DNA from 3 places in the Streptomyces sp. T12 genome. Region 2 is predicted to be linked to each of the others. Evidence: riboswitches for the same ligand, from Rfam matches in the RefSeq annotation. Region 2 holds a riboswitch; each other region holds the start of a gene.
The links. Region 2 has a riboswitch for cobalamin ahead of PBV52_RS50095 (CbtB-domain containing protein). Riboswitches for the same ligand answer to the same signal wherever they lie in the genome.
Positions count from the first base shown of each region.

Region 1 (10,036 bases), 8.9 Mb from region 2:
GGACACCGACGGGCTCCTCCTCGCCGGTCGCGCGCCGGGCGAAGCCCGGCACGCGGTACCGGCTGCCGGTCTCCACGTCGACCACCTCGTACGGGCTCACCTGGGTGCCGTTCCTCACCTGCGCATAGCGACCGGTGAGGTCCGAACCCTCCGGCTCGACGGCCAGGAACCGCCGTCCTGTGACACCACGGGAGCCCGTCAACCGCTTCAGCTGATGCCACCCGTGCCCCCGGTCCCTGACGACCCCGGTGCCCCGGTGGGAGAGCCATTCGGCGTCCGCGACCGTGCGCGAGTTCCCGCCCGTCACCAGGTTCTGCACCCGGGCTTCCCCGCCGCGCTCGTACCAACTGAGATAGACCACCTCCCGGCCCTCCGCGACCAGCGCGGCGTCGTTCGCCTCCGGACCGCTCGGCAGCCCCTGCTGCGACGCCTTCCGAGGCTTTCCTGTCCGGCTCTGCCAGACCTGGACACGGGAGCTGCGCGCCGCCCCTCGCTCGGCGAGATGGTCAGCAACGAGGCGCAGCAGCAGCCGACCGCTGTCCGAGAAGTCGAGCGCCGCCGTGTGGCCCATGCGCCCGGTCCCCAGTACAGGCTGGTGACCGGTCCACACGTGTCGGTGGGCGCGTACGTCGTAACAGTGGACCGACCCGTCGGCGGACACGATGGCCAGCAGCCCGCCGTCATCGCTGAGCTCGGCGCGTTCGGGAGCTCCTCCACCGGTCAGACCCGGCACCTGCCACCAGCTCGCCCGCCCGTCGGCGAGCCCCGTCCACACCCGGGCGTGCGCGACGCCGTCCCGGCTGGCGGACGTGGTCACGACCGTGGAGCCGTCCGGGGTGACGTCGATGCTCCGGATGGGCTCGGATCCTTGCCCCGCGTGCCCGGAGATCACCGACATGCCGCCGAGGTAGGCCTGAAGCAGCGCCTGCCGAGCCTCCTTGGCGGGTGCGTTGTGCCACGCGGCCACGGACAGCCGCGCGGCCATGCCCGGATCGGTCGTCGCCAGCCGGGCGGCCTCCTCCGTCAGCCGCCGGGACGCCATGGTCCGCACACGTTCCTCCAGGGCCAGTCCCCCACGCCATGTCTCGACCGCCAGACAGCCCGCCACCAGCGCCAGCACGACCATCACCGCTGCCGCCAGCCGCCACCACCGCAGGCCCCGTTGCTGATGCCTGCGGCTGAGCTGCACATAGTCACGCTCCGCCGGTGTGATGTCCTCGCGGTGATCCGGATCCCCCAGCCACTCCAGCGACGTGGCCAGCATCGTCCCCCGCAGCAGCGCGCCCGGTTCCTCCCCCGTCTCCTTCCAGTGGGCGAGTGCCTGCAACAGCCGTTCCTGCCAGGCTCGGAAGTCGCGGGAATCGTCCAGCCACTTTTTCAGGGGGCCCCAGGCGCGGACCAGTTCCTCGTGGGCGAGGTCGACGATGGGGTCGTCGTCGGGGCCGTGGGTGATGCGGATGAAGCGGGTTCGGGTCGCCAGGGCCTCGGCGGCTGCCCGGAGTTCGGGCGGCAGGGGCGCTAGGCGTACCGGCTTGCGGGTGAAGCCGCCCGCGTCGTCGGGGCGGGCGAGCTGGGTGAACAGGCGGCGGACCGGGGCCTCGCCGTGCGCGACGATGACCTCGCCGACCCGCTGCTCGGCGTGGGCGGACAGGGCGCCGGCGACACCGCCCAGGGCCTCGTAGCCGGAGTGGGTGAGGCGGATGCCCTTCTCGTGCGCCCAGAGTTCCGTGAGGGCGAACTCCACCAGAGGCAGATGGCCCGGTTCGTCCTCGGCGTCGTCGACGATGCGTTCGGCCAGGCCGGTGTCGAGGGTGAGGCCGGGGACCCGGGCGGCGGGTCCCTCGACGGCACGCAGCAGGCCCGATCGGCCGAGTGGCGCGACCACTTGGGCACAGTCGCTGAGGAAGCGGGCGGTGCCGGGGTCGGCGAGCTCGTCCAGGCAGGACGAACGCAGGGTGGCCACCACGCGCAGCCGCCGCCCTTCGGCCGGGACCGAGACCATACCGACCATCAGGGCAAGCAGGGCGCGGGCGGTGGCCGGTTCGGCGGCGACGGTCTCCTCCAGTTGGTTCAGGAAGAAGACGTGGCCGCGAGGGCCGCAGTGGTCGAGCAGACGTCGTCCGAGTTCGGCGGGGGTCGTGCCGTCGGCGGAGTCCAGCAGGTCGGCCAGGACGAGTGCGGCGCGCTCGTGCTCGACGACGGCCAGGGCGGGGCCGGGTGCGGCGGGCGCGGGGTGGGCCGGGACCGTGCCAGGACCGGACGGGCGTGCAGAACCGGACGCAGACGTCGAGCCCGGCTCTGGACGAGGGCACGGCACTGCCCAGGGTCCGGAAGCGGAGCCAGCCGCAGCAGAAGCGTCGCCGCCCGGCCCTGCGGATGCGGCTGCGGCTGCGGAGGTCCCCGCCTCCAGCACCCCCACCACCGCCCGGGCCACCGTCACCGACGCCCGGGTACCCGGCAGGGGGCGGAGCTCGCAGACGGTGAACCCCTCGGCCCTCAGACGGGGCAGGACTCCCGCCCGTACCAGGGAGGTCTTCCCGCTGCCGGACGGGCCGACGACCGGCACCACCAAGTGCCGTTCGACCGCGTCGAGGAGCCGACGGGTCTCCTCCTCACGGCCGAAGAAGTACTCCGCGTCCTCCTCGCGGAAGGCGTCGAGCCCTTGGTAGGGGCAGCGGCGCAGGCCCGGCTGGAGGTCCAGGAGGGCGGCGGCCGGGATCAGATACGACGTCACGGCGGAGGCACCGCGGTCGGTCGCGACCGTCATGCCGATGACCGCGCCGATGTCCTCGTCCCAGACCGGTGCTCCGCTGCATCCGGGGGCGATGCGGTGGGCCGTGCCGTCCGTCTCCATCGAGATCCAGCCCTGGCTGACCGCGCCGAGCAGCCGGCCGCCGATCCAGGCGCCGTGCTCGGCGCTGGCGGGGAAGCCGAGGACGCGGAAGCGGTGGTGCCAGACGTCGCCGGCGTCCGCGAGAGGGACCGCACCGGCGGGCGCCCCTTCCGGCAGCCTCAGCAGTGCGATGTCCCCGGTGCCGTCCCCCGCCACCGGCCGCCAGGCCGACACCGACGCCTCGTACCTCACCGCGCCCGGCCGCAGCGGGAACTCCACGGTCACCGGCGCCGCGGGCGGCGTCGACGACCCCGCGTCGGTGCCCAGCGCGTCGGCGACGACATGGGCGCAGGTGGCCACCGTGCCCGGTGCCAGCAGGAACCCGGTCCCGACGGGCCGCCCGTCGCCGCCGCACACCCGTACCACCGTCGCGCCGAACTCTTCCAGGAATCGAGCGGATTCTCCCGGTACACCGGTGTCATCAATAGTCATACGGTTTGGTGGAGTTCCCCCCGGCTCGTAGTGCTTCGTACGACGTATTGGAGGTCCCGCCGCCCCCCGCCGCAACCGGCTTCACGCAACGCCACCCGCCACGGGGAATTGACTCCGAGTCGGTCCTCTGGGCCCTGGCGACGTGCTAGCCGGTGTCACTCGTGTGGGGTTCTGCACACTCTCCCCTCGCAGGTCAACGGCAAGTTGACGCCCCTTCCAACCCCGTGGTGGACTTCCGGAGCCATGTACGGCGGCAGAAGAGGAAGCCGGTGGAAGTCCGGCGCGGTCCCGCCACTGTCACCGGGGTAGAAAGCCCCGGGAGCCAGGAACTCTCGCCGCCGGTCTCGTCGAACCAGGGCGTGGACACCCTGAGTGAGGACATAACGCGATGCTCGCCTGCCGATCGACATGCAGTATCAGACCCGCGTCTGACCCAGCGGTCGGCTGACCCCGATGCGTGCCGATCGCGTCTTCGCGTACGGCGCCGCCGCCGGACTTCTCGGTGATCTGCTGCTCGGCGACCCGCGCCGGGGGCATCCGGTCGCCGCGTTCGGGCGGGCTGCCGCTGCGGTGGAACGGGTGTTGTGGCGCGACCACCGCGCGTGGGGTGCGGTGCACACCGCCGTGTGCGCCGGAGGCGCCGCTGCGGTCGGGGCGCTCGCCGCTCGTGTCGTACGTACCTCCCCTGCCGCCTCCGTCGCGCTGACCGCCGCCGCCACCTGGGCCGTTGTCGGCGGGACCTCGCTCGCGCGCGAGGCGCGGGGCATCGGGCGGGCCTTGGACGCGGGGGACGTCGAAGGGGCCCGGGAGCGGCTGCCGCATCTGTGCGGTCGGGATCCGCAGGCGCTCGACTCGGACGGGATCGCCCGGGCCGTCGTCGAGTCCGTTGCCGAGAACACCTCCGATGCCGTCGTGGGGGCTCTCGTGTGGGGAGCCGTCGGTGGTGTGCCGGGGCTCGTCGGGTTTCGGGCCGTCAACACCCTTGACGCCATGGTGGGGCACAAGTCGGCCCGGTATCGGCGGTACGGGTGGGCTTCGGCCCGGCTCGACGACGTCGCCGGGTGGCCGGGGGCGCGGCTGACCGCCGTGCTCGCCGCTGTCGCCGGGGGCGATCCGCGGGGGGCCGTGGGAGCCTGGCGTGCCGACGCCGCCAAGCATCCGAGTCCCAACGCCGGGCCGGTCGAGGCGTCGTTCGCCGGGGCCCTCGGGGTGCGGCTGGGCGGGACCCTGTCGTACGGGGGGCGGGTCGAGCACCGGCCCGTGCTCAACGGTGCCGCCGGGCGCGCCGTCGCCACGCACGACATCGAGCGTGCCGTACGGCTCTCCCAGCGCGTCAGTTGGCTTGCGCTCGGCGTCAGTGTCGCCGTGCGCCGCATCGTGAAGGGGCGTACGTCATGACGGGCGGTGGGCTTCTCGTCGCCGGTACCACTTCCGACGCCGGCAAGAGCGTCGTCACCGCCGGGATCTGCCGGTGGCTGGTACGGCAGGGGGTCAAGGTCGCGCCCTTCAAGGCGCAGAACATGTCCCTCAATTCGTTCGTGACGCGGGAGGGGGCCGAGATCGGGCGGGCGCAGGCCATGCAGGCACAGGCCTGTCGGGTCGAGCCCACCGCGCTGATGAATCCCGTGCTGCTCAAGCCCGGTGGCGAGCAGAGCAGCCAGGTCGTGCTCATGGGCAAGCCGGTCGGGGAGATGAGTGCCCGTGGGTATCACGGCGGGCGGCAGCAGAAACTCCTCGGGACGGTGCTCGACTGTCTCGCCGAGTTGCGGGGCACGTATGACGCGGTGATCTGTGAGGGGGCCGGGAGCCCGGCCGAGATCAATCTCAGGCGGACCGACATCGTGAACATGGGGATCGCCCGGAATGCCGGGCTTCCTGTGGTCGTGGTCGGGGACATCGACCGTGGTGGCGTCTTCGCCTCCTTCTTCGGGACCCTCGCCCTGCTGTCGCCCGAGGATCAGGCTCTCGTCGCGGGGTTCCTCGTCAACAAGTTCCGGGGGGACGTCAGCCTCCTGGAGCCCGGGCTCGACATGCTGCACGGGCTCACCGGGCGCCACACCTACGGCGTCCTGCCCTTCCAGCACGGCCTGGGCATCGACGAGGAGGACGGGCTGCGGGTGTCGCTGCGCGGGGCGGTGCGGGAATCCCAGGTCTCCTCGCCCGTCGGCGAGGACGTCCTGCGCGTCGCCGTCTGCGCCATCCCCCTCATGTCCAACTTCACGGACGTGGACGCCCTCGCCGCCGAACCCGGTGTGGTCGTGCGGTTCGTGGACCGGCCCGAGGAGCTCGCGGACGCCGATCTCGTCGTCGTTCCGGGTACGAGGGGAACGGTCAAGGCCCTTGAGTGGCTCCGGGAGCGGGGGCTGGCCCAGGCCCTGCAGCGCAGGGCCGCCGAACAAAAGCCCCTCCTCGGCATCTGCGGCGGCTTCCAGGTGCTCGGCGAGCACATCGAGGACGAGGTCGAGAGCCGCAGGGGCCACGTCGACGGGCTCGGGATCCTGCCCGTGCGGGTGCGGTTCGCCCGCGAGAAGACCCTCACCCGGCCGACCGGGGAAGCCCTCGGCGAGCAGGTCGAGGGGTACGAGATCCATCACGGGGTCGCCGAGATCAGCGACGGGGCCCCCTTCCTGGACGGCTGCCGGGTCGGTCAGACCTGGGGCACGCACTGGCACGGCTCGCTGGAGTCGGACGGTTTCCGGCGGGCCTTTCTGCGTGAGGTGGCGGCCGCCGCGGGCCGTCGCTTCGTGCCGGCCGCCGACACCTCGTTCGCCGCGCTGCGCGAGGAGCAGCTCGACCGGCTCGGCGATCTGATCGAACAGCACGCGGACACGGACGCGCTCTGGCGGCTCATCGAGTCGGGCGCGCCGCAAGGACTGCCTTTCATTCCACCGGGAGCGCCCGCATGAGCACTGTGTTGTTGTTGTCGACCGCCGACACGGATCTGCTGGCGGCCCGGGCCGCCTCCGGTGCCGACTACCGGATCGGCAACCCGACCCGCGTGGACGTCGAGAGCGAGCTGCCCGCGCTGCTCGACGGCGCGGACATCGCCGTCGTACGGCTGCTGGGCGGCAAGCGGGCCTGGGAGGACGGGCTCGCCAGGCTGAAGGCGTCCGGTGTCCCGACCGTGCTGCTGGGCGGCGAGGCCGTTCCGGACGCCGAGTTGATGGCCGAGTCGTCGGTGCCGGCCGGTGTGGTGGCCGAGGCGCTGAAGTATCTCGTCGAGGGCGGGCCCGCCAACCTCACCGAGCTCGCGCGGTTCCTCTCCGACACCGTGCTGCTGACGGGCGAGGGGTTCGTCGAGCCGCAGAAGATGCCGGAGTACGGCGTCCACGGCGAGCGTCCCCTCGTCGACGGCCGTCCGACGGTCGGCGTGCTCTTCTACCGGGCCCACGAGCTGAGCGGCAACACCGCCTTCGTGGACACCCTGTGCGAGGCCGTCGAGGCGCGGGGCGCCAACGCCCTTCCCGTGTACTGCGGTTCGCTGCGCGGTGCGGACGCGGAACTGTACGAGATCCTCGGCAAGGCCGACGCCCTGGTCGCCACCGTCCTCGCGGCGGGCGGCACGCACGCCTCGCAGGCGTCGGCGGGCGGTGACGAGGAGGCGTGGGACATCGGCAGGCTGGCCGAGCTCGACGTCCCCGTGCTGCAAGGTCTCTGCCTCACCTCGTCCCGGGCCGCCTGGGACGAGTCCGACGCCGCCCTCTCCCCCATGGACGCGGCGATGCAGGTCGCGATCCCCGAGTTCGACGGGCGCCTCATCACCGTCCCCTTCTCCTTCAAGGAGCAGGGCCCGGACGACGTACCCGTGTACGTCGCCGACCCGGAGCGGGCCGCGCGCGTCGCCGGGATCGCCGTACGGCACGCGCAGTTGAGGCACAAGCCGAACGCCGACAAGAAGCTCGCGCTCGTGTTCACCGCCTACCCGACCAAGCATTCGCGCGTCGGCAACGCGGTCGGCCTCGACACGCCCGCCTCGGCCGTGCGCGTGCTGGACGCCCTCAAGGAGGCCGGGTACGGCCTCACCGAGTACCCCGACAATGGCGACGAGTTGATCCACCGCCTCATCGAGGCGGGCGGGCACGACGTCGAATGGCTCACCGAGGACCAGTTGGCCTCCGCGCCCGCGCGCGTGCCGCTGGCCGACTACCGGGCCTGGTTCGACAAGCTCGACCCCGAGCTGCGCGACGCCATGCTTCAGGCGTGGGGCGAGCCGCCGGGTTCGCTGTACGTCGACGGGGACGACATCGTCCTCGCCTCGCTCCAGTTCGGGAACGTCGTCGTGATGATCCAGCCGCCGCGCGGCTTCGGCGAGAACCCGATCGCGATCTACCACGACCCGGACATGCCGCCGTCCCACCACTACATGGCGGCCTACCGCTGGCTGGAGAACTCCTTCGGCGCCGACGCGATCGTGCACATGGGCAAGCACGGCACGATGGAGTGGCTGCCGGGCAAGGGACTCGGGCTCAGCGGCGGTTGCGCGCCGGACGCCGTGCTCGGTGATCTGCCCCTGATCTACCCGTTCATCGTCAACGACCCCGGCGAGGGCACCCAGGCCAAGCGCCGCGGTCACGCCACGGTCGTCGACCACCTCGTGCCGCCGATGGCGCGCGCCGACACCTACGGCGACCTGGCCAAGCTGGAGCAGCTCCTCGACGAGTACGCGCTCGTCTCCGACCTGGACCCGACGAAGGCGCCCGCGGTCCGGGCGCAGATCTGGACGCTGGTCAAGGCGGCCGAACTCCACCACGACCTGCATGTCGACGAGCAGCCGGACGACGAGACCTTCGACGAGTTCGTCATGCACATCGACGGCTATCTGTGCGAGATCAAGGACGTGCAGATCCGCGACGGGCTGCACATCCTCGGCGGCGGGCCGGTCGGTGAACCGCGCGTCAACCTCGTACTCGCCGTGCTGCGCGCCTCGCAGGTGTGGGGCGGGCAGGCCAATGCCCTGCCGGGGCTGCGGGCTTCCCTGGCCGCTCATTTCGGGCTCGACGAGAAGGAGTTGCTGTCCGAGCCGGGTGCGCCGGTGAAGGTGCCGGTGGAGCTGTCCGACCTCGTCGAGGGCCCGTCGCGTACGGCCGCCGACGCGATCGACCTGCTGGAGCAGCTGTGCCGGCGGATCGCGCAGGGGATGGAGGAGCGCGACTGGGCGGTCGCGCAGAGCCGTCCGCTGGTGCGTGCCGTCGTCGGCACCGAACTCCCCGACGCCGTCGCCGTGGTGGAGTTCGCCTGCAACGAGGTCGTGCCCCGCCTGGCGAGGACCACCGACGAGATCGGCCACATCCTCAGGGCCCTCGACGGCGGTTACGTCCCCGCGGGTCCCTCCGGTTCGCCGACGCGCGGGCTCGTGAACGTGCTGCCGACCGGCCGGAACTTCTACTCCGTCGACCCCAAGGCCATCCCGTCCAGGCTGAGTTGGGAGGTCGGCCAGTCGCTCGCCGACTCGCTGGTCGCCCGCTACCTCCAGGACACCGGCGAATACCCGAAGTCCGTCGGCCTGACGGTCTGGGGCACGTCCGCGATGCGCACCCAGGGCGACGACATCGCCGAGATCCTCGCACTGCTGGGCTGCCGTCCGGTGTGGGACGACGCCTCGCGCCGGGTGACCGGCTTCGAGGTCATCGGCCTGGCGGAGCTCGGGCGGCCGCGCATCGACGTCACGGTGCGCATCTCCGGCTTCTTCCGGGACGCCTTCCCGCACGTGGTCGGGCTGATCGACGACGCGGTGCGGACGGTGGCCGAACTGGACGAGCCGGCCGACAGCAACTACGTCCGGGCGCACGCCGACGAGGACACCGCCGAGCACGGCGACCGGCGGCGCGCGACGGCCCGTGTCTTCGGCTCCAAGCCGGGCGCGTACGGGGCCGGTCTGCTGCCGCTGATCGACGCCCGGAACTGGCGTTCCGACGCCGACCTGGCCGAGGTCTACGCGGTCTGGGGCGGCTACGCCTACGGGCGCGGGCTCGACGGGCGGGCGGCGCGCGGGGACATGGAGACCGCGTTCAAGCGGATCAACGTCGCCGCGAAGAACGTCGACACGCGCGAGCACGACCTCGTCGACGCCGACGACTACTTCCAGTACCACGGCGGCATGGTCGCCATGGTGCGGCACCTGACGGGCGCCAACCCCGAGGCGTACGTCGGTGACTCCGCCGTACCCGACCAGGTGAAGACGCGCACCCTCGGCGAGGAGACCCACCGTGTCTTCCGCGCCCGCGTCGTCAACCCGCGCTGGATGGCGGCCATGCGCCGGCACGGCTACAAGGGCGCCTTCGAGATGGCGGCGACCGTGGACTACCTCTTCGGGTACGACGCCACGGCCGGGGTCGTCGACGACTGGATGTACGAGAAGCTGTCGGCCGAGTACGTCTTCGACGCCGAGAACCAGGACTTCATGAAGAAGTCCAACCCGTGGGCGCTGCGCGGCATCACCGAGCGACTGCTGGAGGCCGCCGACCGCGGGCTGTGGGCCGAGCCGGACGCCGACACGCTGGAGCGGCTGCGCGCCACGTACCTGGAGCTGGAAGGCGACTTGGAGGGCGACGAGAAGTGACCACCCCCTTCCCCTTTACGGCCGTTGTCGGCCAGGACGACCTGCGGCTCGCGCTGCTGCTGAACGCCGTGTCACCGGCGGTCGGCGGTGTGCTGGTGCGCGGCGAGAAGGGCACGGCCAAGTCGACGGCGGTGCGGGCGCTTTCGGCGCTG
Region 1 covers NZ_CP117866.1:2,289,055-2,299,090, forward strand. The annotation lists gene PBV52_RS10165 (trypsin-like peptidase domain-containing protein) at 1-3,325, opposite strand, end outside; cobalamin riboswitch at 3,537-3,680, shown strand; gene PBV52_RS10170 (cobalamin biosynthesis protein) at 3,779-4,723, shown strand; gene PBV52_RS10175 (cobyric acid synthase) at 4,720-6,231, shown strand; gene cobN (cobaltochelatase subunit CobN) at 6,228-9,884, shown strand; gene PBV52_RS10185 (putative cobaltochelatase) at 9,881-10,036, shown strand, end outside.
Region 1: linked by a shared signal. The riboswitch ahead of PBV52_RS10170 (cobalamin biosynthesis protein) and the one ahead of PBV52_RS50095 (CbtB-domain containing protein) in region 2 are both predicted to bind cobalamin.

Region 2 (10,036 bases):
GGGCAGGGCGCCGAGGAGGCGTCGCTGCTCATCCCGGGGTAGGCCGGCCGAGGTGGACGTTCGCCGCCACCGGTGGACCGACAACGAGCCCGAGCAGCCCTCGCAGACTACGGCGGCTTAAGCGGCGCCCCTGGGAGGCACCTGCATCGGCTGACGGTGCTCTGAATCACCAGCGTTCAGCCAGGGCGGCGGAGGCGTCCCACGAACGGCAGGTGCCCGGCAGGCGATGCGACGAGAAACGGCGGGGTCTGCCGGGCGCGCCCCCGGCAGACCCCGCCGAATGTCTCCGACGGTCAGGCGGCCAGCGTGGAAACACGGCCGCGGGCGGGCTGCGGTTCGAGGACGCGTTCGGCCAGGAAGCCGAACGCCAGCCCGAACGCCGCCCACAGCACGGCTTGGATACCGATCGAGGCCACGCGGAACTCCCAGAGGTCGTTCGCCGGGAAGCCCTTCGGAGTGTTGTCCCCGGTTGGCAGGACGACCATCGCGACCGCGATCGCCGCGACGTAGGCGACACCGGCGGTGATGGAGGCGTTCCAGTTGCCCCACGCCGGGGCGAGCCTGCGGCCGAGCAGGATGGCCGCTGCGCCGAGCAGCACGCTCAGCGCGATCATCCCGACGAACAGGACGGTCCGCTCGCTGATGGTGTCGGGGTTGCCGACGGCGGGCGGGTTCGCCGGGTACTTGAGGATCGGGACCAGGTAGACCAGGAGGAACCCGGCGAGCGCGGTCAGCCCGGCCGTCGCCCGGGCGCCGAACCGGCCGATCCGCCCGAGCGCGAAGCAGAACGCGAGCGCCGCGATGCCGCCGATGGCGACACCGAAGACGAGCACGCCCGTGGCCAGACCGGCCGTCGACTGCAGGGTACGGCTGACGAGTTCCTCGCCGCCGTGTTCATGGGAGTTGGCCGATTCGAACGCGATGGCCGCGTCGACGGGGCCCTCCCCGACCAGATAGGCGAAGACGAAGGCGACCACGCCGGCGGCGAGGCCGGCGAGCATGCCGCGCACCAGCAAGGTGCGTACGGTGACGGAGTTCATGGAAGCGGCTCCGTCAGTGGCAGGGGAAGCCGAGGAGGTGGCGGGCGTCGTGCACCCACTCGTGCACACCCTCACCGGAGACCACGGCCGTGGCGCCCTGCTCGGCGCCGACGAAGTACAGCAGGACCAGCATCAGAACGCCGAAGAAGACGGCCCAGGGGGCGATCGCCCGCAGCGGCAGCGGCGTGAGGGTCTGAGTGGTGGGAGTGGGGGCAGCAGTGGACTGCGCCATGGCGAGACCTCCTCGGGAACATCGCGTCCCGCGTCGTGTGGAGCACTCGACGACAGCGTTGGGTCTGACTCACCACCCTCGCCTGGCTGGCCGGGTGGCACACAGTGGCGCGACCGTGCCGGGCTTGCACCGGCTTCCGTGGCGCTGTCGTCCTTGTCGCCCCAGATGGTAGGGGCAATATGAACTTCGGCCAACATGGCGTACGCCACCTACGATGAACCGACCTCGTGGGAAGGGCCTTTCATGACCGTGCGACTCACGCTGCTGTGCTCGGCTGCGTCCACCGAGCGCGACGTGCGCTTCGGCGCGGACGCGCCCCTGGACGAGCGGGCACTGCGGGAGGCGCGGGCCGCCGCCGGAATGCTGCCGGTGGCCGGCGCCAGGTACACCGGGCCTTCGCAGCGGTGCAGGCAGACAGCACAGGCCCTGGGGTGGAACGCCGTTGTCGTGGAACCCGCGCTGCGGGACCTCGACATGGGCAGCTGGCAGGGCCGGACCCTCGACGAGGTCGCGGCCGGCGACGGTGCCGGGCTCGCCGTATGGATGTCGGATCCGGACGCGGCCCCGCACGGCGGCGAATCCGTGGCGGACGTGTGCCGTCGGATCGCCGCCTGGCTGGACGCGCTGCCGGCCGATGCGGGGCAGGTGCTGAGCGTGGTGGAACAGGCCGTGGCGCGTGCCGCGGTGGTGCATGCGCTGGGAGCACCCCAGCAGTCGTTCTGGCGGATCGACGTTCCGCCGTTGGCCGCCTTCCAGCTCACCGGCCGGGGTGGCCGCTGGAATCTACGGATGGTGCCGTATCCACTGCCCCGCACCAGCGGGGGAGGGCAAGCGAGTTGACGAGGTAGAGGGTCTGCTTGTCGCGACGTGGAGCGTCGTCTGTGACCGTGCGGGCCGACGCGACGACCGCGCCGGCCCGTACGACCGCGGTGTCACCGACTCAGCACTCGCCCCGCCAGACGACACGTGTGATGGTGAGCCCCGGCTCGGCGTTGGCCTTGTACCTGCCCGGCCCGGGGTTGTAGTGGAAGCAGTCGGTCGACGGCTGGCCGCCGAGGAATGACGTCACATCGACGTGGTCCGCCCCCGGGAAGGCGACCCCGTTGTTGAAGATGGAGCCGACGGCCAGGTTGCCGGACCAGTTGCCCTCGACGGCGAGGAGGAGCCGTCCGGTCTGGTTGGCGCCGCTGTAGGCGCAGAAGTTCCCCTTCGCGCAGCCGGGCGGGTTCGGCTCCGCGGATGCGGTCGGGGCGACCGCGAGGACGCCGAGGAAGGCCGCCGCGACGGTGCCGGTGCCCAGTGTGGCGAGTCGCTTTCCGGTCAGCATGGTGAGAACCCCTCCCGTAGTCAGCACTCGCCGCGCCATACGACCTTGGTGATGTGGACGCCGGCAGCCGCGTTCACCTTGTAGGCGCCGGGGCCGGGGTTGTAGTGCAGGCAGGCCGTTTCCCCGCCGCCCCCGGGCGACGTGTACGTCACGTCGACGTGGTCGGCGCCCGGAAAAGCAACCCCGTTGTTGAACACCGACCGGATGGCGACGTTGCCGGTCCAGTTTCCCTTGGTTTTCATGACGAGTTGCCCGGTCTGGTTCTCTCCGCTGTAGGCGCAGAAGTACTCCTTCGCGCAACCGGGCGGATTGGGTTCGGCCGAAGCACTCGGCGCGGTGGCCAACACGGCGGTGAAAGCCGCGGCCACCACCGCTCCGATAGCAGCACGTTTGTGCATGTCGTTCTTCCCCCTTGGCCGGTGGTGCAGGTCTTGGTCGCGTACCTCCCTCAGACTGCCCGTCACCGACGGCTCCTGCCAGGTGATTCGGCGTGCGCCGAAAGGTGCTGGTGACGGGTCGGATGGACGTGCACGCCGCCCATCGAGGCCATGTGGCGCGCGGTGACCGGGGGAATGCGGTGGCGAGTTGGCGTGAAAGGATATTTCGGGACCTGCTTATCCAAGCGACCATTTCATGCAGATACTTCGGCAATCGCATGACCGATTGTGAGAGTTCCCCGTGCTCCGTGTGCATTTCACGCACGAAGACCTGCTCAGAACGCGCGTCGCCGCCTCTCCCGACCCCTTGTGGGAGATCGTGCTCAGTGCGAATCTTCTGGCGACGCGTCAGGGTCGGGCCGTCTTCGGGGCCTGGCGCACGCAGGCACGGGCCCGGTTACGGCGACTGCCCCCTCAACAACTGCACTTGGTGAAAACACTGGCACCGCCCCGCGGCAACTTCCCCGATTTCCTCAATCCGGCGGAAGCCTCACAGGGGCTGCCAGAAGGTGTCCGGGCGATTATGTCGACGCCTCGCCGGCGGCTGGGCGAGGAGATGAACGTGCTCACGGCGGCGCCGTCGTGGCTGCGTCCCCTCGCGGACGGTGAGCCCGCGGCGTTGGAGAACCTCGGGCAGGCGCTCCACGGATACTTCCATGCGGCCCTGACGCCGTTCTGGTCCGCGGTGCGGGCGCAGATCGAGGCCGACCGGGCCGTACGCGCGCGGGAAATGCTGCGGGGCGGTGTCGACGCGCTGCTGTCGACACTGGGCCCTTCACTTCGCTGGCGTCCGCCGCTGCTGGAAGCGGAGTACCCACTCGATCGCGACCTGCGTCTCGAGGGCAGGGGACTGCTCCTGGTGCCCTCCGTCTTCTGCTGGCAGGCACCGATCACCCTGACCGACCCGCGCCTGCCGCCCGTGCTGGTCTATCCGGTCGCCCGGACACACCACTGGTGGCTGCCTCGGCAGGCGGCGGCCGGCACCCGGACGCTCGGCAGACTCATCGGCCACGGGCGGGCGGCCGTGCTCCAAGCCCTGGAGGACGGCTGCACGACGAGCGAGGTGGCCCGGCGCGCGGGGGTGACCCCGGCGACGGCCAGCGAACACGTCAAGGTCCTGCGGGAGGCAGGGTTGACCGCGTCGGTCCGCGACAGGAACACCGTGCTGCATGTTCCCACTCCGTTGGGGTTCAGCCTGCTGACGGCGAACCGGTCCCGGGAGGCGCCGACGGAGGGAAGCCCGTGCTGTGACAGGGAGGGCACCTGCTGCGGTACCGCGCCGGGGAACCCGGATGGTCACCGCACTCGCCGGGTGCCGGTTCGGGGGAGCCGATGATGTACACAGGTGCACGGCGTGGGCCGAGCCGATGAAAAGGCGTTCATGATGGGGCACTGTCCGGGGCGCGGGGGCGCCCAACCGTCCTACGACGGCCAGCACCTCTGCGCGGCCGTTGTCGACCGACTCACGTTCCACGGCGCCATCACCAGGCCGGCACCGAGTCCTGCCGTCTCGCCCACACCGAGGCCCAAGCCGAACAAGCGGAAACCGGCTGACCAGCCGTCACGCATGGGCCATAACCCATTGACCCCAGTGTCCGCCACGCGCACCCGCCGCATCACAGCCGACGGCGTCCCGGATCAGGACCGGCCGCTCCCTGCCCCCATTGCCGTCCCGCCAGGTCCGCCCGTCGATGGCGGAGGTACTCGCGGGGTGGACGGGGTGTCGTCGTCCAAGTCGCCGCGCAGGGCGGCGAGGGCGAAAGCCACCGTGGATGCCAGGATGAGCAGCGCGAGCGGCCCCCAGATCGCCGGGATCGCCCATATCGGCCAGTCGTTGGCCGCCTGTGCCCAGAGCGTCAGGATGGCTGTGGCACCCATGCCGACGCCGTGCCACCGCACCACGGTCGCTGCTTTCGCGTGACGCCGCTTGCCCCGCGCCAAGAGTGGCCACAGTCCTCCGACCAAGGCGGTCAGGCCGAACGAGATACAGGCGAGCGCGCCGCCGAGGCGGTCCTCGGGCCAGCCCACGGGCCCGGACGACGTCTGCTGCCGCCGTCCGTCGGCGTCCCGGACCTCGACGACCTGCCCGTGCCAGATCAGGCCCACGACCTTGTCGCCCGGCTCCATCTCCGACACCACCGGATCCGTCTGCGGGAACGTCACTTCCCACGGCTTGCCGGTTGGCAGCAGCAACTCAGCCTCTGGTGACTTGTTCCTCTTTCCGCGGTGCGTTTCGGCCGTCTGAACGGTGAATTCCTGCTCCCACAGACAGCCCGACGCCTTCACCGGGACGGTGGCACACGCCGGCGCGGCACGGAATTCCCGCTCCCGCTCCAGCGCACCGCGGACCTCGAAGGCTGACGCCACCCCCATGACGAGAGCGACGCCGGCGATCATCAGCCACGCGACGCTCCGTATCACCCTGTGCCCAGCCGAGCTCACCGTGCCTCCCCACCATTCCCACGCGTCCCCCGCCCGTACATTTGAACACGGGCCAGGTGGCTGCCCATTTCCGGGCGTGCCCGACGACCTGCCGTACGTGTGGCCGGCATCGGACCGTGAGCACGGCAAGCGCCCACCGGTCGATGAACCGCGCCGTCCTGCCCGGGTTCGGGCGGGCATCGCGGACACTGGGCAGCAGGGAAGGGAGGCCGACCGTGCTGACCGTAGTCCGTGAACAGCTGGGCCAGGCCCTGTTCCGCCGCGTCGCCGGCCCCGACGGACCGGCGACACGTGCCCGCATCCACCACACCCCCGGCCCGCGCTGGTTCGGACCGGACCGCCCGATCCGCACCGTCCACGGTGACGCCTCGATGTTCATCGGCGGGCTCGGCGCACTGCTGCTGCAGTCCCTGCATCCGCTCGCCATGGCGGCGGTGGCCGGACACTCCGGTTACCGCGGCGACCCGTGGGGCCGACTGCAGCGGACCAGCACCTTCCTGGCCGTGACGACCTTCGGCACCGCCGCGGACGCCCAGCGGGCGGTCGACCACGTCCGCGGCATCCACGAACGGATCCGCGGGACGACCGCCGAGGGCGTGCCGTACCACGCGGCCGATCCGCACCTGCTCGGCTGGGTGCACGCCGCCGAGACGGACAGCTTCCTGCGCGCCCACGAACGCTACGGAGCCCGCCCGCTGGACGCGGCCGGCTACGACGCCTACGTCGCCGACACCGCCCGCGTCGCCGAGGCGTTGGGGGTGAGCGACCCACCGCGCGACCGCCGCGAGCTGTCCGAGCGCCTGACCGCCTACCGACCTGAGCTGAGGGCCACAGCCGAGGCGCGGGCAGCCGCCCGCTTCCTGCTGTTCCAGCCACCCCTGCCGCTTGCGGTACGGCCCTTCTACGGCGGGCTGGCCGCGAACGCCGTCGCGCTGCTCCCGCCCTGGGCCCGAGGCATGCTGTGGCTGCCCCGGCTGCGGGTCGTCGAGGACCTTGCCGTACGCCCCACCGGACAGGCCCTGACCCGGACCATCCGCTGGGCCATGACCCCGCCGCGCCAGTCCCGTCCCACATGAGCGCCCGGAACCGCCGGCTCTTCAGGTTGAGGTCGCCCTCGCCTCTCCCGGCGCCGGGTAGAACTGGCGGGCCCAGTGGCGGAACAAGCCGATGGCCTCGTCGCTCGCGGCGAGGCGGGGTCGTGGCTCATAGCGTTTGGTGTTCCAGATCCTCAGGTCCTGATGGACCTTGCCGACCGCGGTGCGCAGCATCGCGTGGGCGAAGGCCCGGTGCAGGCCACGCCGTGGGAGCGACGCTTCAGTGGCGTCCTGCTTGCGGATGTCTGCACAGGCCGTCGCGACCAGCATGTGGGTACTTCGGGGCCCGGTCGGTGTGTGCATGACCCACAGGTAGCTGACGAGTCCGAGCGAGGGCAGCGGGAGCTCGACGCGGAGATGTCCAAGGCCGGCCAGGAGAAACGTATGGTCGGCCTGGATCTTCTGTCTGAGGGCGGGAGGCCGGTCCAGCCCGAGGCGCAGACGCATGCGCAGGAGCGGGCCTTGGGGCGTCGGCGGGTCGAGTTCCTGCACGGAGACGTGGTGCAGGACCGGGAGATGCCGGTAGTCGAGGGTGTTCTCGATGATCTCCTGGGCGTGGGTGTGCACTTCCGTGCTCCAGGAGGCTGTCGGAACGACTCCGGCCTGGGCGGTGCCAGGGACTTCCCAGGTGGGTGGAGCGCCATCCGGCTCGTGCCAGGCGAAGAGGAAGCCGTTGCGCTCAATGACGGTGTGGTGCTGCAGGCGGGCGCGCGGAGGCGGGCCGTCGGGCGTGCCGACGCACGTGCCGTCGGGGGCGAAGGCGAAGCGATGGAAGGGGCATACCAGGTTCTGGCCCTCCACGGTGCCGCCCGCCCCCAGATGAGCGCCCAGGTGCGGGCAGTAGGGATGCACGGCGCGGGGCCGGCCGTCGCGCGTGCGGTAGAGGACGATGTCCTCGTCCATGAAACGGCGGGTCAGGACGTTGCCGGGGGCCAGTTCGCGTGACCGCGCCAGGCAGAACCAGCCACTGGGGTACGGCAGATGCCGCCCCGGCTCGTCGACGTCGGCGTGGGGACTACGAGACCGGGGAAATTCGTCCCTCATCGTCATGGGCGGCAGCCAAACACAGGAAAACGCCCGGCATTCAGCCCACCCAGCAAGATCCCCCTTACGGGGTACCTGCCGTCCATATCGTCACAGGTCCTCTCGGGCATCACTACGATCGGTCGCTCTGAGTAATCAGTCAGGGGCGGTTCGGCATCAGTGGCGGGGCGCTCACAAGGCAGGCAGGGGGCGCCGGTGGCCGACGACAGCATCGACAACCATCGTCATGAAGCGGAAGTCGTCGTCATCGGGGCCGGCCTCTCCGGCGTGGCCGCAGTGATCGCGCTGCGCCGGGCCGGTTTCGAGGACATCGTCGTCCTGGAGAAGTCCGGTCGCCTCGGCGGGACTTGGCGCGACAACACCTATCCCGGGTGCGGCTGCGACGTACCGTCGGTGCTCTACGAATACTCCTTCGCGCCCCACTCGTGGAGCAGGGGCTTCGCCGACCGGTCCGAGATTCTGGACTACCTCGACACCACGGCGGTGACGCACGGCGCGCACAAGGCGATCCGCTACGACACCGAGGTGCTGAGCGTCCGCTGGCAGCCGGATGCGCACCGCTGGAGCCTGCAGACCACGTCGGGCACGTACATCGCCCGCGCCGTGATCGTCGCCACCGGCCCCTGGCAGCGGCCCCGCCATCCCGACATCCCCGGCCTCGACAGCTTCTCGGGCACCGCCTTCCACTCCGCGCGTTGGAACCACGAAGTCGACCTGACCGGACGGCGCGTGACAGTGGTGGGCACCGGCGCGTCGACCGTCCAGTTCCTGCCCGAGATCCAGCCGAAGGCGGCTCATGTCGACGTCTTCCAGAGCACGCCGCAGTGGGTACTGCCGAAACCCGACTACCCCCTCCCTCCGGGACTCCACCGCTTTTTCGAACACCACCCCGCGGCACGTCGCGCACTACGCGGCCTGCACCACTGGACCCAGGAAGCCATCGGCGTACCCCTGCGTCACCCCCACCTGCTGCGGCCCTTGGAGGCCCTGGCCCGCTTCCATCTGCGTACCTCGGTCCGGGACCGCGCCCTGCGCCGGGCCCTTACGCCGGACTACCGCTTCGGCGGCCGCCGCCTGATCACCTCCGGCACCTACTACGCCGCCCTCACCCGGCCCAACGTGCGGCTGCATCCCACCCGCGTGACCGCCGTGGAGGGCTCCGACGTCATCGGCGCCGACGGCACCCGCACCCGCGCCGACATCATCGTCCTCGCGACCGGATACCACATCGGCGACATCCCGCTGGCCCCCCATCTGCACGGCACCGACAGCACACTGGCCCAGACCTGGGCCGGCAACCGCCGTGCCTACCTGGGCACCAGCGTCAGCGGATACCCCAACCTCTTCCTGCTCATCGGCCCGAATCTGCTCACCGGCACCACCGCCGTCCCTACCGTCCTCGAAGCCCAACTCCGCTACATCACCGCCGCGCTCAACCACCTGCGCACCAGCGGGGCGTCCGCACTGGATGTCAAGCCCGAGGCCGAAACAGCCCACCAGCAGGCCCTGCACGAGGCGCTGCGCCACACCGTCTACAACGCCGCCGGCGGCACCGGCTACTACTTCGGCCTCCCCGGCATCAACACCTTCTGCTGGCCCTGGTCGACCGCCAGGCTCGTCAAGCGCCTGCACGCCTTCGACCCGGAGGCCTACACCTGGTCGCTGCCGCTGCCGGCCCAGGCTGGGGCCGAGCGGGATGGTCTGTGGGCCCGGCCCTCGGGCCGACTCCAGTAGGGGTGGTGGGGTGGAACTTGCGGACCCAGCGACGCCGGGCGTTGAGGGGGCCGTCGCCCACGGCCGGGCGGGGCCGTTCTTGGTGCCTTCCAGCGGGGCGTAACGCGGAGGGCTGAATGATGTGCACGAGATCCGCGAGACCAGTTTCGCTGTAGGTCAGGGCCGCGCCCCCGTCACGTGGCCGACGGCCGTGGCTGTTCCGGCGGGACCGACCCCTCGGCGATCGCCATCCACTGGTCCAGGTCGGCCTGCGTGAACTCTGGCCACGGTGGAATCTCAGGAAGTCGACGGAGAAGATCGAACGCCTCGGCGATCTGCGGCCCGCGAATCACCGGCGTGTGGCAGCCGGCGATGACCTCGGCATCCAGCCGCTGGAAGTCGTCCACCACCGCCCGGAACTTCTGGCCATCCAACAATGCGACCCAGGGCGAGACCAAACGCCCGCCAAAGAACTGGCCGTCGCGAAATTCATCCGCGGACAGCCCGCTGGTTTCGGGCATGGGATCAGGCACGTTCGTCGCGAAGGTGTCCACCGCCCACAGGACATTGCTCTGCGGGTCAAAGAGGGCGCGGGTCGTGGGGTTGTCGTACAAAGGCGGCCGCTTGGCAACCAGCGTTCGGTCACCCACATCGATCGTATCGCCGTCGATCATGAAGCGGCACCGGTTGATCGGCGTCTCCCATTC
Region 2 covers NZ_CP117866.1:11,203,200-11,213,235, forward strand. The annotation lists gene PBV52_RS50090 (CbtA family protein) at 294-1,040, opposite strand; gene PBV52_RS50095 (CbtB-domain containing protein) at 1,054-1,272, opposite strand; cobalamin riboswitch at 1,330-1,456, opposite strand; gene PBV52_RS50100 (histidine phosphatase family protein) at 1,516-2,112, shown strand; gene PBV52_RS50105 (peptidase inhibitor family I36 protein) at 2,213-2,599, opposite strand; gene PBV52_RS50110 (peptidase inhibitor family I36 protein) at 2,620-3,063, opposite strand; gene PBV52_RS50115 (winged helix-turn-helix domain-containing protein) at 3,560-4,372, shown strand; gene PBV52_RS50120 (hypothetical protein) at 4,675-5,433, opposite strand; gene PBV52_RS50125 (oxygenase MpaB family protein) at 5,694-6,554, shown strand; gene PBV52_RS50130 (Rieske 2Fe-2S domain-containing protein) at 6,576-7,622, opposite strand; gene PBV52_RS50135 (NAD(P)/FAD-dependent oxidoreductase) at 7,812-9,350, shown strand; gene PBV52_RS50140 (MBL fold metallo-hydrolase) at 9,524-10,036, opposite strand, start outside.

Region 3 (10,036 bases), 8.2 Mb from region 2:
TCGCCGTCGGCGAGGAGCACGACCCGGTGGGCGAGTTCGGCGGCCAGCTCCACGTCATGCGTGGCCAGCACGATGGCGTGCCCCTCGGCGGCGAGCCCGCGCAGAAGGGTGAGCAGGCGGGACTTCGCCGCGTAGTCGAGGCCACGGGTCGGTTCGTCGAGGAGGAGCAGCGCCGGGCGGGCGGTCAGGACGATCGCCAGCGCGAGTGTCAGGCGCTGGCCCTCGGAGAGGTCGCGGGGGTGGGTGTCGTCGCAGATGTCCGGGAGGAGCTCGGAAACCAGGGCGCGGCAGGTGCCGGGCGCCGCGCCCACGTCGGCGTCGGCGGTCGTGCACTCGGCGGCGACCGTGTCGGCGTAGAGGAGGTCGCGGGGTTCCTGCGGGACCAGGCCGACGACTCCGCCGAGGGTGACAGCACCTGCGGAGGGCTTGACCAGGCCGACCAGCGTGTTGAGCAGGGTGGATTTTCCGGCGCCGTTGCGGCCCATGAGGGCGATGGTTTCGCCGGGGGAGACGGTGAGGTCTACGTGGCGTAGGGCCTGGGTGCGGTCGCGGGTTACGGCGAGGGCTTGTACTTCGGCCGCGTGGGGGGTTGTTGTGGTGGTGGGGGTGCGCCTTCGTCGGAACCATCGGCGGTCGGTGGTGCCCAATAGCTCGGGGGGCTCGGATTGTTGGCGGGTGCGGGTTCGTTGTGGTTGATCGCGCAGTTCCCCGCGCCCCTTAGCGGCGATGTAGTTCCGTTCCTCAAGCCGTTGCCGTAGGGCTGGCGCCATGCGGCGTGCGTCCCTCACCGTCAGAGGGAGCGGGGACCAGCCTGCGAGGCGGCCGAGGTCGACGACCGGGGGGTACACCGGGGATACGGCCATCATCTCCGCCGGGGTGCCGAGGACGGGGGCCGCGCCCGGAGAGGACAGCAGTACGACCTGGTCGGCGTACTGGATGACGCGCTCCAGGCGGTGTTCGGCCATCAGGACCGTCGTGCCGAGGTCGTGGACCAGGCGTTGGAGGACCGCGAGGACCTCTTCCGCGGCCGCGGGGTCCAGGGCCGAGGTGGGCTCGTCGAGGATCAGCGCCCTGGGGTGCGGGGTGAGTACCGAGCCGATCGCGACGCGTTGTTGCTGGCCGCCGGAGAGGGCGGCGATGGAGCGGGCGCGCAGGTCGGTCAGGCCCAGCAGGTCGAGGGTCTCCTCGACGCGGCGGCGCATGACGTCCGGGGCGAGGCCCAGCGACTCCATGCCGTAGGCCAGTTCGTCCTCGACGGTGTCGGTCACGAAATGGGAGAGGGGGTCCTGCCCCACCGTGCCCACCACGTCGGCGAGTTCGCGCGGCTTGTGCGTGCGGGTGTCGCGGCCGGCCACCGTGACGCGGCCGCGCAGGGTGCCGCCGGTGAAGTGCGGGACGAGCCCGCTCACCGCGCCGAGCACGGTGGACTTGCCGACGCCCGACGGGCCGACGAGCAGCACCAGTTCACCCTCCGGGACCTCGAAGTCCACGCCTTGGACGGTGGGTTCGGTGGCACCGTCGTACGTCACGGAGACGTTCTCGAAGCGGATCACGACGGCTCCTTGAGGGCGGGACGGCGGGGTGCGGGGCTGATGAACGCGGGGAGCAGGCCGAGGAGGACGGCCGCCGCGGGCCACAGGGGGAGGGCGGGTGCGACGAGGGGGACCACGCCGGGGTGCAGGGCCGCCGGGTCGCGGGCGGCGGCGAGGGCCAGCAGGGCGGCGACGGCCGCGCCGGAACCGGCGACCAGCCAGGCGCGGGCGTCCCAGCGGTCCGGGCGGTAACGGGTGCGCAGGGTACGGCGACCGCCGAGCCGCAGCCCCGCGAGCGCGGCGACGAGTCCGGCGAGGAGGACCGGGAGGCCGTACGTGCCGCCCTCGGCGGTCAGCAGTCCGTACGTTCCCGCGCAGACGCCGAGCAGTCCGCCGAGGGTGAGCGCGGTGGTCGTACGGCGGACGCGGGGCGGGACGTCGGCGCTGCGGCCGTAGCCGCGGGCGTCCATCGCGGCGGCGAGGGCGACCGAGCGCTCCAACGCGCCCTCCAGGACCGGGAGTCCGACGTGCAGGAGGCCGCGGATACCCGTGTCGGGGCGGCCGCGCAGACGGCGGGCGGCACGCAGGCGCTGGACGTCGGCGATCAGGTGGGGGGCGTAGGTGAGGGCCACGACCACCGCCACGCCCATCTCGTAGAGGGCGCCGGGGAGGGACTTGAGGAGGCGTGCGGGGTTGGCCAGGGAGTTCGCCGCGCCCACGCAGATGAGGAGGGCGGCCAGCCGCAGGCCGTCGTAGAGGGCGAAGAGGAGGGTCTCGACGGTGACCTTGCCGCCCAGGCGGATGCCCTGCGCCCAGTGCGGCAGGGGCAGTTCGGGGAGGGTGACGATCACATGCGTGCCGGGGATGGGGGAGCCGAGGGCCACGGCGAAGACGAGGCGGATGAGGAGAACGGCCAGGGCGAGCTTGGCGAAGGCCGTGTAGGAGCGGGCCCAGGGGGCGTCGGGGCGGCAGGTCGCCACTACGTAGGCGGAGGTCGCTATGAGGAGGGTGAGGAGGAGGGGGTTGGTGGTGCGGGTGGCCGCGGTGCCTAGGGAGAGGGACCAGAGCCACCAGGCGCCGGGGTGCAGCTGTGGCCGTGCCCTCACGTCCGCCGCCGCCGTGCCTGCCAGACCGCTGCCGCGCCGAGTACGGCCACTACGGCGATTCCCGCCACCAGGCCCAGCGAGGGGCCCTCGTCCGACGTCTCTCGATTCTCGGCGGTCGTCTTCTCGGGGGCAGTCGGCTTCTCGCCCTCCGCGACCTGCTCCCCGCACCCCTTCTCCGGATACCCCGAGATCGCGCACAACAGGGCGTTCGTGTCGTACCGCAGGGGCTTGGCCACCGCGGCCAGGGCCTCCGCCGTGGTCGCGTCCGGGGCCACCCGCGCGCATGCCGTACGGCGGGCCGGTGGCGTCTCGCCCGACGGGGCGTCCGCTGCCTTACCGAAGTCGATGACCAGGGCCACCCGCTTCTTGCCGTCCTGCGCGGGCGTCCTCGCGCAGATCACCGCGAACTCGGCCGCGCCCCTCGGCTTCGCGGCGTCCTTCGAGTCCTCGCTCACCGCGAAGCGGAAGCCCTGGACGTCGCCGTCGGAGGGGCGGGCGAGGGAGGGGCCCTGGGTGGCGTAGGCCCAGGTGTCGCCGTCGCGGTCCCAGAAGGACCAGTAGCGGTAGCCCGTCGCGTGGGCGGCCTGGGCCGCGCCGGTCAGGAGGACCAGCGCGGTCAGAAGGAGGGTGAAAGCGCGGCGGATCACGGTCACTTGCCCTTATTGCGGCCGCTGATCAGGAAGCCGACGCCGATGCCCGCGACCAGGCCGACGCCGACGATCCACCAGACGCTGACGCCGTTGTCATCGTCCTTGTCGGCCTGCTTCTGGACGTCGCTCGCCGTGGGCGACTTGACGGCTGGGACGAACTCGGGGGCGGGGCCGGTGGCGGTGAGGCGCTCGACCAGGTCGTCGCCGGTGCCGTCGAAGTCTCGTACGTCGAAGCCGGTGTTCGCGGCGAGGATCAGCTGGGCGTATGCGGCCGGGCCTGCCTGTTCGGCCCACTGCCGGTAGTGGGAGCCCAGCCAGCGCATGGCGTCGGCCGCCTTGTCGCCGTGGCCGGCAGTGGACAGGGCGAGGACTGCGTCGGCGGTGTTGCCGTAGTCGGGCTGGTTCTCGGCGCCGGGCATGGCCGACGTGAGGTGATCGTCCTTGGCCAGGGCCTTGACGAGGTAAGCGGCGCCGTTGCGCGCGGCCTGCTCGGGGTCGGCGGCGTTCTTGCAGGCGAGGGCCTCGGCGGTGGGCTTCGGGGCGGCACCGGCGAGCGTCTTGCCGAGCGCACCGACCACGGCGGCGGCCGTCGCGTCCGCGTTGGCGGCCAGCTTGCCCTTCTTGTCCGGCTGGAAGGCGAAGGCGCCGCCGCCGTCCTCGCCGCACGGGATGGCGAGGGACAGCAGGGCGTCGTACGGCGACCTGCCCCCCTTGCGTACGTCGCCCGGCTTCTCGCCGACGGCCGTGAGCGCACCGATCACGACGGAGGTCGAGTTCGCGTCACTCGGGCCGCCCACCGCGTACCCCCAGCCTCCGTCCTTGTTCTGCACGCTCTTCAGCCAGGCGACCGCCTTGCCGGTCACGGCGTCGTGCCCGCCGAGCGCGGCCAGGGCCTGGACGGCGGCGGCCGTGTTGTTGGTGTCGACCGGCGTCTTCGCGTCGCACGCCTTCGAGACGTCGGCGCGGAACGGGGCGAATCCCCCGTCGGCACACTGCTGCCCGGTCAGCCACTCCACGGCCTTCGCCGCCGGCTTCACACCCACCGTGTCCAGGGCGAGCAGCGCGAGGGACTGGCGCCATACACCGTCGTACGTCGGGTCGGTCGTGCCGTACAAGCCCGTGGGAATCGCCACGGACGGTGACGCGGACGGGGCGGAGTCGGCGGCGGTGACGGGCGTCGCCGTACCGATCACGACGGTGGCGGCCAGGACCGCGGCGCTGCGGCGGACGTACATGATCGGCGGGTGCCCTTCCCTAAGGGGAACCGGGCAGCACAGGGGGGACCCCCGGGCGGCTCGGCTCCGTATACCTCGACGGTGCCGTGCTCCGGCCGGCTGCCGGGGCACGTGAGCCGGTCACGAACCGTACGGGGCGATCCGGCTCACCGGCCTTTGACGACCGGTTCACGGTTGCGGGGTCAGCGCCGGATTTGCACCGGCTTCCCCCTGTACGGGCGTGATGACGACGCCGTCACTCTACCGGCCCGTAGGGAAACGGCTGAGGGGAGGTGGTGCGAGGCCTTCATGGCCTGGGCGGGCGCGGGGTCGGTCCGGCGAAGGCGAGATGGAGGATCCGGGCGGACAGGAGCCATGTGCCGTCCGGCGGCCTGCGGAACGTGTCCTCGTAGTGCCCCACCTGGACCGGGGGCCCCGGCGGGACCAGGCCGCCCTCGTGGCCGTCGACGCGGTACGTCGTGAAGTACGAGGTCGACGTCGCGGTGTCGGGGGACGTCACCGTGACGAGGATGTTGGACATCAGGCGCCGCGAGAGACGGTCGGCGGGGCGGGAGCCGAAGTACGCGCGCAACGCGTCCCGCCCCTCGACCAGCCGCTCACCCGCCGGCCACTCCCAGGTGCCGTCCTCGGTGAACAGCTCGCCGACGGAGGACGGTTCGCCGAGGTCGAGGCGGTGGACGAAGTCGACGACGATGCGCTCGCAGGCGCGTTCGGCGAGCAGCCGGTCCACAGGATCCATGGCGTTCATGGTCATCTCTATACGGCCACGTACGTCACCGGTTCACTCCCGGCCACCGCCTCCGCCCTCCCCAGCTTCACCAGCCGCCGCAGATGGGCCTCGGCCTCCGCGATCGCGATGTTCCGTGATCCGTACGGGATCTGGTCCCAGGGCCGGTTCCACTCCATGCGCTCGGCGAGCTGCCAGGGGGTGAGGGGCTCGGCGAGGAGGGTCAGGAGGTCGGTGAGGCGGGACTCGTGGTGGAGCAGCAACTCCCGTACGCGGGCGCCGGCGTCGGTGAAGGCGTGCTGGTGGGCCGGGAGGATCTCGGCGGGGGCGAGGTGGCCGACGCGTTCGAGGGAGGCCAGGTAGTCGCCGAGGGGGTCGGTGACGGTGGTGTCGTCGGGGTCCTCGTACAGGCCGATGTGCGGGGTGATTCCGGGGAGCAGGTGGTCGCCGGAGAACAGGCGGCCGTGGCCCGGGAGTTGAGCCGGGTGTTCCTCCTCCAGGTGCAGGCAGACATGGCCGGGGGTGTGCCCCGGGGTCCAGATCGCGCGCAGGCGGCGGCCGGGGAGGTCGAGGAGGTCGCCGGGGACGATCTCGCGGTCGGGCGCGGCGGGGGAGAAGCCGGGCAGGGTGCTCCGGCGGCGGGCGGTGCGCAGCGGAGACACGTGGGCGTCGGGGGCGCCGGCCGCGGTGAGCTTGTCCGCCATGTAGGAGAACCAGCGCTCGGGGCGGGTCGCGCGGGTGCGCCGCACGATCGCCGCGTCCGCCGCGTGCATCGCGATCCAGGCGCCGGAGGCCTCGCGCACCTGGCCGGACAGGCCGTGGTGGTCGGGGTGGTGGTGGGTGATGACCACGCCGTGGATCTCACCGGGCGCGGTGCCGCATGCCGCGAGGCCCTCGGCGAGGGTGTCCCAGGAGGCCGGGTCGTCCCAGCCGGTGTCGATGAGCACCGGGCCGCGGTCGGTGTCGACGACGTACACGAGGGTGTGGCCGAGCGGGTTGTCAGGGATGGGGACCTCGATGGACCGGACGCCGCCGCCATGGTCGTACACCTGCGCCATGGGATCCCCAATCGCCGCGCCACGTTCCGGCCACCGGCCCACTATAACTAGAACAGGTTCCGATGGGAGCCTGAGTCACCTGGCTGTCGGGTCACTCGGGTTCGGCGTTCCGTACGCGCTCCGGCGTCCAGTACTCCCTGATTTCCTCCGGGCTCTTCGTCTCCCGGTGCACGGACACGCCGTTCTCGCGCTTCACGTCACCCCAGGTCGACGCCATCCATACGGCGCCGCCGACGGCCACCGCCAGTGCCGTGGCGAACACCGCCCAGTCGCGCGCGCGAACTGCCATCCCGTGCCCCCTCGCTGTCTCGCTCAGCGTAGGGGCGAGGTGTGTGCGCTCCGTGGACTCCTCCGGGTAGAACTGGTATCAGTTCCTGAAACAGCGTCAGAAACCAAGGAATCCCGCTCCAGCTCCGCAGGAGGCGTCGGCCATGACCGAGCTCGTGGAACACGGACAGCTGTTCATCGGCGGGGAGTTGACCGACCCCCTGGGCAAGGACGTCATCGAGGTGATCTCGCCGCACACGGAGGAGGTCATCGGACGCGTGCCACACGCCTCGCCGGCCGACGTCGACCGGGCGGTCGCGGTCGCGCGCAAGGCGTTCGACGAGGGGCCCTGGCCGCGGATGTCGCTCGACGAGCGGATCGAGGTCGTCACCCGCATCAAGGACGGGATCGCCCTGCGGCACGAGGAGATCGCCCGCGTGATCTCCTGCGAGAACGGCTCCCCGTACTCCTGGAGCGTCCTCGCGCAGGCGCTCGGCGCGATGATGGTGTGGGACGCGGCGATCACGGTCGCACGGAACTTCACGTACGAGGAGACGCGCGACGGAGTCCTCGGCAAGATCCTGGTGCGGCGCGAGCCGGTCGGGGTCGTGGCGGCCGTCGTCCCCTGGAACGTCCCGCAGTTCGTCGCCGCCGCCAAGCTCGCGCCCGCGCTGCTCACCGGCTGCACGGTGGTGCTCAAGCCGTCGCCGGAGTCGCCGCTCGACGCTTACCTCCTCGCGGAGATCGCGAAGGACGCCGGGCTGCCGGAGGGCGTGCTGTCGATCCTCCCGGCGGACCGTGAGGTGAGCGAGTACCTGGTCGGGCACCCGCGGATCGACAAGGTCTCCTTCACCGGCTCGGTGGCGGCCGGCAAGCGCGTGATGGAGGTCGCGGCCCGCAACCTCACCCGCGTGACGCTGGAGCTGGGCGGCAAGTCGGCGGCCGTGGTCCTCCCGGACGCGGACGTCGAGGCGACGGTCGCCGGTGTCGTCCCGGCAGCCTGGATGAACAACGGCCAGGCGTGCGTGGCCCAGACGCGCATCCTGCTGCCCCGCTCCCGCTACGACGAGTTCGCCGAGGCCTTCGCCGCGGCGGCCGGCGCGCTGGTGGTCGGCGATCCGCTGGACGCGGCGACCCAGGTGGGCCCGCTGGTGGCGCAGCGGCAGCAGCGCAGGAACCTCGACTACATCCGGATCGGGCAGGAGGAGGGCGCGAAGATCCTGACGGGCGGCGGGCGTCCGCCGGGCCTGGAGCGGGGCTGGTACGTCGAGCCGACCCTCTTCGGAGACGTCGACAACTCGATGCGGATCGCACGCGAGGAGATCTTCGGCCCCGTGATCTGTCTCCTCCCCTACGGCGACGAGTCCGAGGCCGTGAAGATCGCGAACGACTCCGACTACGGCCTGAGCGGCAGCGTCTGGACGGCCGACACCGGGCACGGCATCGAGGTCGCCCGCCAGGTCCGTACCGGCACGTACTCGGTGAACACCTTCAGCCTGGACATGCTGGGCCCGTTCGGCGGCTACAAGAACTCCGGGCTGGGCCGCGAATTCGGCCCCGAGGGCTACGGCGAATACCTGGAGCACAAGATGATCCACCTCCCGGCGGGCTGGGAGGCGTAGGGGATGGGTGACCGCTGGCACGTCGAGGTCGACCGGTCGGTGTGCATCGGCTCGGCCCAGTGCGTCCACCACGCCCCCGACGGCTTCCACCTCGACACCGGCCGGCAGTCCCATCCGGCCGACCCCGAGACCGACGCGAACGAGAAGATCCTTGCCGCGGCGGAGAGCTGCCCGGTGGAGGCCATCGTGATCACGCTGCTGGGGAGCGGGGAGCCGGTGTTCCCGCCCGAGGAGTAGTGCCGTCCGAGGAGTCGTCCGATTTCGCCAAAAAAATTACCATTGCAGGTGGTTCTTTCCTCGGGCGGAAGTTCTATCCTGGAAGTCGGCCTACGGGACGAGTGAGGGAGTTCGAACCGGAGTAGCCGACTCTGGCGGGAAGCAGACGGCTTCCGCTGGGGCCGACGTCGACGGTCCGGGCTGAGAGGCCGGAAAGTCGGAAGACCGAGAGGTCGGAAGACCGGAAGGCGACCCCCATCACCTGATCCGGGTAATACCGGCGAAGGGAACCCGTCTCGTAGGTCCTTCGTGTGCTCGTAGGTCCTTCGTGTGCCTAGGCCCGGGCCTCCGGCTCCGGCGCCGTCAGGTCGATCAACCGGCACACCGTCTCGATGTCGATCTTCACCTGGGCGATCGAGGCGCGGCCCGAGAGCCAGGTGATCAGGGCCGAGTGCCAGGTGTGCTCGATGACGCGGACGGCGGAGAGCTGCTCGGGTGTCGGGTTCGCCAGGCCCATGGCGTCCAGGATGATCACCGTGGTCTGGCGGGAGACCTGGTCGACCTCGGGCGAGACACTCCGGTCGGCGAAGGTCAGGGCCCGGACCATGGCGTCGGCCAGGTGCGGCTCGCGCTGCAGCGCGCGAAAGGCCCGCATCAGCGTCTCCGCCACCCGCTCCGCCGCCGTCTCCCCCTGCGGCGGCTTCTTCCGCAGCGTGCCGTGCATGTGCTCCAGCTGGTCCTGCATCGTGGCGACCAGCAGATGCACCTTGGACGGGAAGTAGCGGTACAGCGTGCCGAGCGCCACCTGCGAGGACTCCGCGACCTCCCGCATCTGTACGGCGTCGAAACCACCCCGGCTGGCGAGCTGCGCGCTGGCGTGCAGGATGCGCCGACGCCGGGCCTCCTGCCGCTCGGTGAGGGGCGGTGAGGCAGGGCTTGCGCTACTGGCTTCCGCAGGCATGGATCCCGTTCCGTGACAGTCGGTGAGGGTGAGTGACCGGACAGCATGCCAGGGCGTCGGTCGTGGCGTGAATCACCTGATCCATCGCTCACAGCGGCGCTACCTGCCGGTAGATTCAGAGCCTCTTGAACGATCAAGTCTGAAACTTGTTCTAGATTAGCGTCCCGGCGTAATCTCGCGGGACCGTGCAGGGAGAAGGGGGCCCAGAGTGACCGCTGAGGCCAGGGAGGCCGGGTCTCCACAGGACCCTGCCGCCGACGGCGAGCGACCGCTCGACATCGCGCTTCTCACCTATAAAGGGAACCCGTTCTGCGGCGGCCAGGGCGTCTACGTACGGCACCTCTCCCGCGAGCTGGCCCGCCTCGGCCACCGCGTCGAGGTCATCGGCTCCCAGCCCTACCCCGTCCTCGACGAGGGCGCGGACTACGCGGGCCGGCTGACCCTCACCGAGCTCCCCAGCCTCGACCTCTACCGCCAGCCCGACCCCTTCCGCACGCCGGGGCGCGACGAGTACCGCGACTGGATCGACGCGCTGGAAGTGGCCACCATGTGGACCGGCGGCTTCCCCGAGCCCCTGACCTTCTCGCTGCGCGCCCGCCGCCATCTGCGCGCCCGGCGCGGCGAGTTCGACGTCGTGCACGACAACCAGACGCTGGGGTACG
Region 3 covers NZ_CP117866.1:2,958,964-2,968,999, reverse strand. The annotation lists gene PBV52_RS13230 (ABC transporter ATP-binding protein) at 1-1,553, opposite strand, end outside; gene PBV52_RS13225 (CbiQ family ECF transporter T component) at 1,550-2,638, opposite strand; gene PBV52_RS13220 (SCO2322 family protein) at 2,635-3,285, opposite strand; gene PBV52_RS13215 (prenyltransferase/squalene oxidase repeat-containing protein) at 3,288-4,523, opposite strand; cobalamin riboswitch at 4,637-4,780, opposite strand; gene PBV52_RS13210 (nuclear transport factor 2 family protein) at 4,810-5,262, opposite strand; gene PBV52_RS13205 (MBL fold metallo-hydrolase) at 5,280-6,308, opposite strand; gene PBV52_RS13200 (hypothetical protein) at 6,400-6,597, opposite strand; gene PBV52_RS13195 (aldehyde dehydrogenase) at 6,740-8,197, shown strand; gene PBV52_RS13190 (ferredoxin) at 8,201-8,434, shown strand; gene PBV52_RS13185 (TetR family transcriptional regulator) at 8,748-9,374, opposite strand; gene PBV52_RS13180 (glycosyltransferase family 4 protein) at 9,583-10,036, shown strand, end outside.
Region 3: linked by a shared signal. The riboswitch ahead of PBV52_RS13215 (prenyltransferase/squalene oxidase repeat-containing protein) and the one ahead of PBV52_RS50095 (CbtB-domain containing protein) in region 2 are both predicted to bind cobalamin.